3 regions of the Halomonas sp. AOP13-D3-9 genome follow, and region 3 is predicted to be linked to each of the others. Evidence: predicted binding sites of a transcription regulator. Region 3 holds the regulator's gene; each other region holds the start of a gene.
The links. The regulator sigma-54, encoded in region 3, starts transcription at its own class of promoters, with help from an activator protein. The targets are predictions, from matches to a motif close to TGGCACNNNNNTTGCTNT.
Positions count from the first base shown of each region.

Region 1: a site for sigma-54 is predicted at 1,877-1,894, ahead of ACT3UM_RS01375 (DUF3305 domain-containing protein). Genes of this name have one in related genera too.
Region 2: a site for sigma-54 is predicted at 2,768-2,785, ahead of urtA (urea ABC transporter substrate-binding protein). Genes of this name have one in related genera too.

Region 1 is NZ_JBQSYH010000001.1:292,641-296,811, forward strand. Features, by position in the region: gene moeA (molybdopterin molybdotransferase MoeA) at 1-308, opposite strand, end outside; gene mobA (molybdenum cofactor guanylyltransferase MobA) at 305-943, opposite strand; gene ACT3UM_RS01370 (formate dehydrogenase accessory sulfurtransferase FdhD) at 940-1,827, opposite strand; gene ACT3UM_RS01375 (DUF3305 domain-containing protein) at 2,022-2,462, shown strand; gene ACT3UM_RS01380 (DUF3306 domain-containing protein) at 2,459-3,046, shown strand; gene ACT3UM_RS01385 (4Fe-4S dicluster domain-containing protein) at 3,246-4,171, shown strand, end outside.
Region 2 is NZ_JBQSYH010000008.1:165,961-170,131, forward strand. Features, by position in the region: gene urtB (urea ABC transporter permease subunit UrtB) at 1-1,173, opposite strand, end outside; gene urtA (urea ABC transporter substrate-binding protein) at 1,291-2,652, opposite strand; gene ACT3UM_RS10850 (tripartite tricarboxylate transporter permease) at 3,082-4,171, opposite strand, start outside.
Region 3 is NZ_JBQSYH010000005.1:269,047-273,217, forward strand. Features, by position in the region: gene rapZ (RNase adapter RapZ) at 1-884, opposite strand, end outside; gene ACT3UM_RS07765 (PTS sugar transporter subunit IIA) at 976-1,443, opposite strand; gene hpf (ribosome hibernation-promoting factor, HPF/YfiA family) at 1,448-1,756, opposite strand; gene ACT3UM_RS07775 (RNA polymerase factor sigma-54) at 1,855-3,270, opposite strand; gene lptB (LPS export ABC transporter ATP-binding protein) at 3,435-4,171, opposite strand, start outside.

The sequences.
Region 1 (4,171 bases), on a different contig from region 3:
CAGTGCCCGGCAGGCACTAGCTCGCGGCGGTACTGCCCGGCCAACACCTCTCCGGCCAGCGGCCAATGGGCTTGCTTGGCGCCAACGCCTTTCTTTGGCAAGGCTAGCGCCACGCCATCCATGGCCGCATTGGTGTTTTGCGGCACGTTAATGGGGGCTTGAACGGTTGCTGCCAAGCGGCGGCCGTGGGCCTGCGCCAAAGGGATACTTTCGCTGCCCAGCGGGTGTTCAATCAGGGTGGCAAGCGCATGGCGTGCTTCTTCCACGCTAATCATCTGTTCGCCCAGGTCAAAGCAGGAGAGGGTCATCGAACCTCCTTCGCTGAGGTATTCAGCAGCGTCGCTTCCAAGTGAAGCTTCTCCTCCTCGGTATTCAGATTGGCAAACGCATCAGGACAGTCCGACATATCTACCCGGCACCAGTCGTGACGTGCGTACCAGCGGTCAATTTTACGCTCACCTTCGGCAAGGGTGGCAGCCAAATCATCGGCGAGCGAGGTGCGTATTAACGCAACGACGGGGTGCAGCCGTTCACCGTCAAAGGCTACGGCGATGTCATGCTCGCCGTGCTCAGACGCAATACCTTCTACCATGCGCGCCACTAAATCATCGGGTAGGGCGGGAGAATCACAGGGGGCCACCAGTAACCAGGGGGTTTTTGCCGCCCTTAAGCCACTATAGATGCCCATCAACGGGCCTTTAAAGCCGCCTTCCTCATCGTCCATTACTTGATCAGCAATCACACGATCAGCAAAAAACTGGTAGGCGTCGGCATTTCGGTTGGCATTAATCAGCAGCTCGGCTACCTGGTCTTTAAGGCGTTTCACTACATGGCCGACGAGCGGCAGACCCGCGAACGGCTCAAGCCCTTTGTCGCGACCGCCCATCCGGCGACCTTCGCCGCCTGCGAGAATCATGCCGGTGAGTTCGTGGGTAGGAATCATGGGCTTGTCTCTTTTGTTAAGCTTGCTTGGCTAGATGACCGGGCATGCGATGGCTTCGCTGGAATAGCGTCCAGCGTTAAGCGGCTGTGGGTATTGATCGCTTGGAAGTGGCGGCCTTTGGCGCGGGCGATCAGCATCACCCCAAAGCGCTCGGCCAGTTCAACGCCTTTTTGAGTAACGCCAGAGCGCGATACCAGCACGCTAATACCCATTTGCGCCACTTTCAGCACCATCTCAGACGTCAGTCGTCCGGTGGTGTAGAAGATATCTGCGCTGGCGCTGTCCGCCTGCTGCAACCACTGGCGTCCCGCTAAAGTATCCACCGCGTTATGCCGCCCCACGTCCTCTACAAAATCAAGCACGTTGGCTTGATGGCAGAGCGCGCAGCCGTGAACGGCCCCGGCGCTGCGATACGTCTCATTGTAGGCGTTAAGGTTTTGCAGCAGTTGATAGAGCGTGGATTGGGCTAGTTGGGTATCCGGCAGTGTCGCCAGCGCGGTTTGATCAAGCAGTTTACCAAATACCGTGCCCTGACCGCAGCCGGTGGTGACCGTGCGGGTGCTTAAGCGTGCTTCTAAATCTTCGGGCAGGTGACGAGTAATCACTACCGCCGCTTCGACGTCCCAGTCGACCTGCACTGCCTGTAAATCGTTGGCTGCACGCAATAGCCCTTGATTGCGCAGATAGCCCACGACTAAGGCTTCCGGATCGTCGCCCAGTGTCATTAGCGTGACAATTTCACGTTTATTGAGGTACACCGTCAGCGCTCTTTCAGCGGCGATCGCCTGCTGGCGTGCATCGCCATACTCGTCAACGATACTAATCTCGGTGGTGGCCGGTAAGCGGGCTCGGCTTATCTGCAGGGTGGGCTGAAGGGCAGGCATGGGTAATCCTCGCGAAATGGTTCTCGCAAAACGACAGGGTTGACGATGATGGCGCTGGAGATGCTTACTTGTCTACCCATTCAAACGCTATCCTGATAAGTACCATCCTCATAAGTACTATCCAAATAAGTACTATGCTAACAAGTATTGGTCTTTCAAATGCCATCCATTCAAGGTTCAGGGTTTTTAAATATATGAGTGATAACCTACGCCCAATCAGTATTACCTTGGTGGCCGAGCCCAAGCAGGTGAAAAGTTTTACGCTGACCCAGTGGCGTATTGTTGAGCTTACACTGGGCGACCAGGGCGAGAATGTACTTAATCTGCAGCTGTCGATGACAGAGCGTGCAGCCTACCGTTTCAACCTAACCTCTAAGACGCCACGGCTATTTGTGCGAGCGGGCTTTACCGGCCAAACGCCCAAGCCGGATGCGATCACCGCCAGCCAGGACGTCGCGGCGGGCTGGATGGACGGCGAACAGCAGGTGCTGGAATCGCCAATGCCCATGGCTATTCAGGTATGGATTGAGAGCTACCTTGCCCGTCATGGCGAGGCGCCGCTGGAGATGCGCAAGAAAAAGCGTAAAGGGGCAGGGCGCGCCAAAGAGATGCCCACTAAGGAGCAGCCAGAATGAGTCGTTTAGAGCGCTGGTCGCGGCTGAAGCGTAATGTACCAACGCAAGAGGACGAGCCAACCGCGGGCGCACCCAGTGATGAAGCGTCCGTGGAGTCGGATGCTGCGGCTTATCATGAGGCCGAGCAGCCGCAACCCGCATCTGAAACACCGCAAGAACCAAAACGAGCGCCAGAACCAGGCAGCCTCGATCATACCTTGCCTGACCCAGATACATTGGCCGCGGGCAGCGACTTCAGCGCCTTTATGGCACCGGGCGTCAGTGGCCCTTTACGCAGGCAAGCATTGAAACGGCTATGGGCAACCGGCAACTACAACGTCCGCGACGGCCTGGATGACTACGACGCCGACTATAATAAACTGTTGAAGCCCATGGGATCCGAGCTCGCCAGTAAACTGCGCCGTTGGACCCACAAAGTGGAAGAGGCGGTTGATAAAACATTAGACGAATCCGAACCCCCAAAAGAAGTAGCTGCCGACGAGCGGGCCGAACCCTCAACACTCACTGATAGTGACAACACTGAAAAAAATGCTTCGCTAGACGACCAGTCTGATTATTTATCTAGCCCTAAGACGAAAACATGAGAATGGCGTTAAACTTTTAAAAATCAATATTTTGAGCATGCGATATGTCGCCAGCGTTGGCAGCGTTGACGGTAATCAGGTTGGCAAATATCGAATTTCGCCATACGCTGAACTTAGCTTCAATGCATTGTTATGCCACAATAGTTAAATAATATAACTCAAAATTATAATAAGAATTATTCACTGACCGTGAGAACGCATGAACCAACGAATCCAACTGGCGTCGATAGACGACCAGCGTAATGCTGAGGCTCGGGAATCGGTACGCCAGCGTATCTCCTGGCCCGCTAATTTAACGCCAGCCAATGTGACCTATCACAGCCGCGGTCATGCGCTGTTAATAGGGTCGGCAGACGACGTTTATCCAGCCGCTCGTGCGCTCCAGGGTCGCGGCTTGGCATCGTTGACGCTGCTAGTTACCGATAAAGGGAGTGACGCTGCCGATGCCCCCGGGTCTAGCGAGCCGCTGATAAGCCAAACATTGACCCGCGACCAGCTCAGCCAGCTGCGTATTAACGGTTATCTGGGAGCCTTTAGTGTCCAGCTTGATGACGGCGATTCAGCGCTGAATCTTGCCCGCGCGCTGATAGAACGCGACGGCTTTGACCTCATTCTCGACCTTGCTGCGGCTACTCACACCCAGCGCTGGGAACTGCCACCGCCAGGTTATGTGGTGATGGAGTGGCAGAGCGTTGAGCAACGCAGCGACACCCTCGACGATTTTGTCGGGCTGGTGGGCGAATTCGACAAGCCGCGCTACTTTCAAGTTAATAGTGACCTATGTGCCCACTCCACTAGCGGCAATATCGGCTGTACCCGCTGTTTGGATGTTTGCCCCGCGGATGCCATCTCCAGCATTAAGGGGCGGATTGAGTCGCATATCGAAATTGACCCCTTTCTCTGCCAAGGCGTCGGCAGTTGCACCAGCGCCTGTCCCACTGGCGCTATCGAATTCCGCCTACCTGAAACCCGCCGCCAGCAGGATACCCTCTCCGCTTGGCTGGGCGCCTATCGCGAAGCCGGTGGTCAGGCGCCGGTACTGCGCTTTATTACCCATGATTCCCAGGACGCTGAGCGCGCTGCGGGTGTCGTGCCCGCAGGCCATATTATTGACGCACCGCTTGA
Region 2 (4,171 bases), on a different contig from region 3:
GAGTACGTACATGCGGTTAAGCGTTAATGAGAGCGCATCGTTCACCACTAGCGAACCGCTCATCCACTCGGGGGTGATGACGGTACGGTTGAGCGGAGAAATTACCGTGCGCACCAGCTGCTGCAGAATCAAACTGATACCAAAGGTCGCCAGCAGGGTTTCCAGCGGGCGGCCCTTGAGGAACTGAATCACGCCGCGCTCGATCGCCACACCTGCTAAGGCGGCAACCATAAAGCCTGCGGGAATCGACAAAATCAGCGCCAGCCCTGGTTGGCCGGGTAATAGTTGCTGCATCGCCCAAGTGGTGTAGGCGCCCAGCATCATTAGCTCGCCGTGGGCCATATTGATCACGCCCATGACGCCGAAAGTGATCGCCAGGCCAATGGCCGCGAGCACCAGCACCGAGCCAAGGCTTAAACCGAAATAGAGGGTTTCCAGGCCGCGGTTGATTTTGAGCTGCTGCTCAATGCCCGCCAAAGAGGCCGCTGCGGCGTTAGCAACCACCGGGTCGTCGCCATTAGCTGCTCGACTCAGGGCCACACGAGAGCGCGGGTGCAGGCTGCCATCCAGCGCTTCAACGCCCGCCATTTCACCCGCTTCAGCACGATAAATCGCCACGGCCTGGGTCAACCGATAGCGCACCTGTTCGTCCTCTTCCTGCGCAATCAATTCTTCGAGAGTGGGCACCAGCTCACCGTCTACTTCACCTAACAGACGCTCGGCCGACGTGCGGCGGCGTTCAACGTTAGGCGAGTAGAGATCAACCACCGCGATAGCGCTACGCAGTTGATTGCGTAGGTTGTTGTTGATACCAACACGCTCCAGGTCGCGACGGGACATCTCGCCCAGCGCTTCGCCGGTTAATACATCGGCCACCGGCCAGTCACGGCCGCGGTTCTCAAGCACCAGCACGAACCGGCCGTCTTCGGTGCGCTGTAAGCGGCCATCCAGCAGGGCCTGTAGCCAGTCACGGGCGCGCTCGTCATCGCTTTGCAAAATAGCGGTAATCGCTTCGCCTTTGGCGGTGTAAGACTCAACGTCCAGCGCCTCTAACAGCTCGAGAGCGGCGGTATCATCGGCACTGCTCGCCGTGGAGCTCGTTTGTGCTTGGGCTGTCACTGTAATGCTCAACAACAGTAGACACAGGAGCCCTAAGGAAAGGAAACGCCTCATGGGGTTCTTCCTTCAGTTATTTAAATCAGTTATCTAAAAGGGGGAGGTAGCGTGCTCCCTCGCCACCCGGCTCAAGCCAGGTGGCGAGGGATTGGTAGTTACTCAGTAGATGAGTATTTACTCAGCGAGTGCTGCTTCGGCTTCTTCTGCTGCGGTGCTGCCACCGCACGAGCCGTTCACGACGTTGAAGTTGCCGCACTCCATCGGCTTGCGCCAATCGGCAATTAGGTCACGCGAGCCAGGCAGGTAGTCAGACCAGGCATCGCCCGCCACGGTAGACGGTGTTTGCCAAACGATATCGAACTGGCCGTTATCCTGAATCTCACCAATCAGCACCGGCTTGGTGATGTGGTGGTTAGGCATCATGGCCGCATAGCCGCCAGAGAGGTTAGGCACGGTCACACCGATAATGGCGTCTTTCACCGTATCGACGTCCGTAGTGCCCGCTTTGCGAACCGCTTCGGCCCACATATTGAAGCCAATGTAGTGCGCTTCCATCGGGTCGTTAGTGACCGCCATATCGTCGCCGGTGTACTCAATCCAGGCGTCGATAAAGTCGTAGTTGTCGTCGTTATCGACGCTCATGAAGTAGTTCCAGGCGGCCAAGTGACCTACCAGCGGGCCCGTATCAATACCGGTCAGTTCCTGCTCGCCCACAGAGAAGGCGATAACCGGAATATCCGCAGCGTCGATACCCTGGTTAGAGAGCTCGGTATAGAACGGCACGTTGGCGTCGCCGTTAACCGTTGAAATCACCGCGGTGGGTTTACCCTCTTCACCGAAACGACGAATCTCCGCTACGATGTTCTGCCAATCAGAGTGACCGAACGGCGTGTAGTTAACCATGATGTCCTCATCCGCGATGCCGTGTTCATCCTTAAGGAAGGCTTCGAGGATGCGGTTGGTGGTGCGCGGATAGACATAGTCAGTACCGACTAGCGCAAAGCGTTCGATACCCACTTCGTTGATCAGGTATTCAACCGCAGGAATGGCCTGCTGGTTAGGCGCGGCGCCGGTGTAGAAGACGTTTTCAGAGGACTCTTCACCTTCATACTGCACGGGGTAGAACAACAAACCGTTGAGCTCTTCGACGACCGGTAGCACCGCTTTACGGGAAACCGAGGTCCAGTTGCCGAAAATAACGTCGACTTCTTCTTGGGCCAGCAGTTCACGCGCGCGTTCGGCAAATAGCGGCCAGTTAGAGGCGGGGTCGACTACCACGGCTTCTAGCTGGCGGCCCAGCAAACCACCGGCTTCGTTCTGCTGTTCGATCAGCATTTCGACGGTGTCTTTAAGAACCGTTTCACTGATCGCCATGGTGCCGGAGAGGGAGTGCAGGATACCAACTTTGATCGGGTCATCATCTTGGGCGATGACCTGGGTGCTGGCCCCCATCACGGCGGCGGTCAGTAAAGCGGTCGCGAAACGGCCACGTGATAGGAATGGGCGGGAGTGTGTCGAGCGTTTGAGAGTGTTCATTGTTAATCTCCTTGCACCCCTTATGGCTGGGGTTTGTTATGACCGAGGCTTGATGATTGGCTTCGCACTTGGGGTTGTTGTGTTAGCTCCCCAATACGTCCACTAGCCATTAACACCTGCAAGGGATGCGCCAGATTGACACAAAGTTGTCTTATAGCTCTTTAATCAGCCACTTAATAATCAACAGAAAATCTCAACACTCACCGCATGCACCAAAATAAAGCACAAGAACGCATCTAAAGCACTCTCTCAATGCACCAATAAAATCCAGTGCACCAACTAAGTACTTGAGCTTTTTGAATACAGATCAGTAACGTAACACTTACTTATTAGTTACAACTCACTCTTTGTTGTCAGTTAAAAAGCAGTTAAAAAAAGGAGCCTTGGCATCACCAAGGCTCCTCGCTATCCACCCTTTAAATCGCGGCGTTAAACAGCCACGTCGGGTGGAACTTTCTTACGGCGCTTTTTCAGTAATGGTAAGCCTAGCGACAGCAAGGCCACCACCAGCAGACCAAGCGAGATAGGCTTGTCGATAAAGGTCATCCAGTCGCCACCGGAGATCTGCAGCGCACGGCGCATGGACTCTTCCATAATGTTGCCCAGAATCAGCGCTAGAATCAGCGGCGCTGCGGGGAAGCCAAACAAGCGCATACCCAGGCCGACCAGCCCAAAGCCAAGCAGTAACAGCAGGTCAAATATGCTGAAGCTCATTCCGTAAACGCCGATCATGCAAAAGATCAAAATCAGCGATAACAACAGCGGCTTGGGCAGATCAAGAATCTTGGCAATCAGCGGGATCAGCGGCAGGTTAAGCACCAGCAGGAAGATATTGCCGATATACATACTAGCCACCACGCCCCAGAACACGTCCGGGCGCTGCTCCAGCATCATCGGGCCAGGGTTGACCCCCATAACCAGCAGTGCGCCAAGCAGAACGGCGGTGGTGCCCGAGCCCGGTACACCCAGGGTCAGCAGTGGCACAAAGGAGCCGGTACAAGCGGCGTTGTTAGCCGCTTCCGGCGCCGCCACACCCTTAATATTCCCCTGCCCAAAGGTGTCGCCATCTTTGGCAATGCGTTTTTCCATGCTGTAGCCCAGGAAGGAACCAATGGTCGCTCCTGCGCCTGGCAATACACCGGTGAAGAAACCCAGCACCGAGCTGCGGCCAACCGGGCCTGCAATCTCTCTGACTTCGCTACGGGTCAGTTTCAGCGAGCCAATCGCATTGCGGGGTGCCTCTTTGCCACCACCACCGCGCAGCAGCATATAGAACACCTCGGCGAGGGCAAAAATCCCCAGCGCCACCACCAGGAAGTCGATACCGTCGAGGAGCTGAACGGAGCCGAAGGTAAAGCGCTCGGTACCGGTCTGCATATCGATACCCACGATCGAAATAATCACCCCAACAACAGCAGCTATCAGCCCCTTGATCAACGATTTATCCGACAGCGAGACCACGGCGGTTAAGCCCAGCACCATCAGTGCAAAGTACTCGGAAGGGCCAAAGCTAACGGCC
Region 3 (4,171 bases):
GCCGCCGGCTGATCGCTTAAGGTGTAGTGCAGCCCCAGCTCACGATGGCGTAGTTGAACGTCGCCCATGCTGGTGGCCAGCCTTTCTGCCAGCTTCTCGACCATATAGACCGAGCGGTGTTGGCCACCGGTGCAGCCAATCGCGATAGTCATGTAGCTGCGTTGGCTATTCTGGTAAGCGGGTAGCCAACGCTCTAGCCAAGCCAGAATGTCGTCGCTCATGGCGTCAACAATGGGATAGCCGCTCAAAAAAGCCACAATCTCAGCGTCGCGGCCGGTGAACTGGCGTAGCGTTGGGTCCCAGTAAGGATTCGGCAGACAGCGCACGTCGAAGACCAAATCAGCGTCTAACGGAACGCCGCGTTTATAACCAAACGACTCAAGGGTCAGCGTTAGCTTATCGCGGCGCTGGTGCGCTACCTGGTCGGTAATGCGACGGCGCAAATCGTGTACCGATAAGCGTGATGTATCGATCAATAGATCGGCGAGATCGCGAATATCCTCCAGCGTCTCCTCTTCTTTGTTGATCGCCTCTTCCAGGGTCATCTCGCTATCCCGAGTCAGCGGATGGCGTCGCCGGGTAGCGGAGTAACGCTCAAGCAGGATACGGGCATCGGTGGTCAAGTAAATAACTTGAAAATCGATTTTACGCTGGCGCAACTCTTCTAACAAAGACGGTAGGCGCTCCAGCGCTCCCGGCAAATTACGGGCATCAATACTGACCGCCAAGTGAGCACGGTCACCCTGGTCGCGTAATTCGTCCACCAACGAGCCCAGCAGCATAGCGGGGAGGTTATCAATGGCATAATAGCCAAGATCTTCCAGCGCCTGTAGAGCGATAGATTTGCCTGACCCGGAGCGGCCGCTAATGATCACCAGTTGCATAGAGTCTCTCTTTGCTTTGGTCAAGCTGCGTTGAGGGTGGTGAGCAAAACATTACCTGCCATAATGAACCTTAAAACAGGTTTGAAGATCTTTACGCGGATTGCTCACGAATTTTGGCGGTAATCAGCTCAAGTAGCTCTCGCTGACTGGCTGCTTTACGCAGCTGCTGGCGTGTATCCGCATCATTCATGATGGTCGCTACTTGGCCGAGCAGAGAGAGGTGCGTGTCATCTGCCTCTTCGGGTACCAGCAGGACAAACACCAGATCTACCGGGTCACCGTCGATAGCGTCAAAATCAATCGCTTCTGAGAGTTTTAAAAAACCAGCGATAGGAGCGTTGCAGTGGGGGCTACGCGCATGAGGAATAGCCACACCGTTACCAATACCGGTACTGCCTAAGCGCTCGCGGCCGATTAAACGGCTAAACACTTCTTGGCTGTCCAGGCTGGGGATATTTTGCGCGATAAAGGTGCTGTAAAACTCCAGCACCCTTTTTTTGCTGCCCCCGGGTACGTCAAACAGAACGCGCTCCGGGGGGAGTATGGTTTCCAACGTCATTGAATTAACGCACACCTGCGCCTTGGGCGCGAGCTTGTGCTTTTTCCTTGTGTTTAACGAGTTGACGGTCGATTTTATCCGCTAGGGCGTCGATAGCGGCGTACATATCACTGTCGAGGGCTTCCGCATGTAAGTCAGCACCTGCGGCGTGCAGCGTACAAGCGGCCTGCTGGCGCTCTTTCTCCACTGATAAGGTGACTTGCACCGTGGTTATATTGTCGTAATGGCGCTCTACACGCTCAAGCTTTTCGTTGACATAGTCACGCAAGGCGTCAGTCAGTTCTACGTGATGACCAGTGATATTTACTTGCATTGACGTGCTCCTTATCCATCGGACTGTACTTCGATTGTAACCCTTTTTGCCGCGTTGCAAAGCCCTTGTCGAGAGATTCGCTGCAACGTCGACATAACCTAGCGTAAACGGCGCCGCTCACTGGAGGAGGGAATGCCCATGGCCTCACGATATTTAGCCACCGTACGCCGTGCCACTTGAATCCCCCCTTCGCCTAATAGCGTGACCAAGCGGCTGTCTGAGAGCGGCTTGCCGGGTGGCTCCTCTTGAATCAATTTCTTGAGTCGCGCGCGGATGGCGGTGCTGGAGTGACTGTCGCCATCTTGACCGCTTACCTGACTTGAGAAAAAGTACTTGAGCTCGAACACGCCCCGGGGGGTATGGATATATTTTTGCGTCGTGACCCGTGAAATCGTCGATTCGTGCATCTCCACAGCTTCGGCAATATCGGCCAGTATCAGCGGCTTCATGGCTTCTTCACCGTGCTCTAAAAAGCCAATCTGGCGGGTGATGATTTCGCGCCCCACGCGCAGCAGCGTATCGTTACGGCTCGAGAGGCTCTTAATCAGCCAGCGTGCTTCCTGGAGGTGCTCTTTGAGAAACTGGTTGTCATCGCTTTTGTCCGCACGCTTAATCAAGCTGGCGTAGTCGGGCTGAATACGCAGCCGTGGCAGGGCCTCTGGGTTGAGTTCTAAATGCCAGCCTTCGTTATCGTGGCGGACGACCAGGTCGGGGGTTACATAGCTGTCATCGGTGTCGCCGTAGGCGCTGCCTGGGCGAGGGTCGAGGCTGCGAATAAGTAGGATGACATCGGCCAGCTGTTGGTCATCGAGCCCCAGGCGGCGCTTTAGCAGACGCATGTCATCCTTGCCAAGCGCTTCAAGGAACTGCCGCACTAGGCGGCGGGCGGGAACCAGTAGCGGCGTATCATCGGGCAGGGCGGCGAGCTGCAGCATCAGGCATTCACGCAGGTCGCGGGCAAAGATGCCGGTCGGCTCAAACTGCTGGAGTTTGAGCAGAATGGTTTCCACTTCGCGCTGGCTAAGCCCGTCAACGCCCTGGGCGCGCAGGCCCTCACGGATATCGTTAAGCGGCTGGGTTAAGTAGCCGTTCGCATCGAGCGCGTCGATTAGGCTCTCTGCGACAAGCTGTTCGCGAGCGCTAAAGTCGGTCATGGCGAGTTGCCACAGTAGGTGCCCATGCAGGCTTTGTCCGGCCGCCTGACGCTCAAAGTCGGGGCCTTCGCTGCTGCTGCCGCCCTGGCTACCCATATCCTGATAGGTATCTGACCAGTCGCTATCTACCGAGAGTTCAGTGGGGATGCTTTCTGACCACTCTTCCTCTTTAGGCTCGCTGACAGCCTGCTCATCAAATTCATCTTCCTGCTCCAGCATGGGATTGGCATCTAGGGCCTGCTGAATTTCTTGACGAAGGTCCAGCGTCGAGAGTTGCAACAGCGCAATCGCCTGTTGCAACTGGGGCGTCATGGTCAGCTGTGTGCCGATACGCAGTTGGAGAGAAGCTTTCATGACCATCTGAGAACCACTCGTTAATCAGAATGCTCCACCCTAGTGCGAGTGAGTGCCCGGTGCAAGTGCAATAAGCATGCCATTGGTAGTAAAGTTGTTGCAGAGCGCTATTTACAGAACCAAAAAATAGGTTTAAGGGCAGGCGATAATTGTCGGCACAGTTGATCAGTTTAAAGGCGAAAATCAGCGCCCAGATATACGTCTCTGACCTTCTGATTATCGAGAATGGCACTGGGTGAGCCGCTGGCAATGATTTGCCCATCACCCACGATATAGGCGATATCGCAAATATCGAGGGTTTCACGCACGTTGTGATCGGTGATCAGCACGCCAATATGACGCTGCTTCAGCGCACGGATGATGGTTTTGATCTCGCCTACCGAAATAGGGTCGACGCCGGCAAAGGGCTCATCCAGTAGAATAAAGGCAGGGTCAGTGGCCAGCGAGCGGGCAATTTCTACACGCCTGCGCTCACCGCCCGAAAGGCTCATGCCAAGGTTGTCGCGAATGTGGGTGATATGAAAGTCTTCGAGTAGCGCTTCCAGGCGCTGTGCGCGTCCTGCGCGGTCAAGCTCTTTGCGCGTCTCGAGTATCGCCATAATGTTATCGGCAACCGAGAGCTTGCGAAAAATAGACGCCTCTTGGGGGAGGTAGCCAATACCCGCCGCTGCGCGCTCGTGCATCGGCGCGCGGGTTAAATCCACCGCATCGATTCCGACCTTGCCAGCATCGGATTTCACCAGCCCGACAATCATATAGAACGAGGTGGTTTTCCCTGCGCCGTTGGGGCCCAGTAGGCCAACAATACTGCCTTGGGAGATCTCTAAATTGATGTCTTTGACCACTCGACGACGCTTGTAGCTCTTCGCCAGGTGGTGGGCATACAGGGTTTTGATCGGCGCAGTGT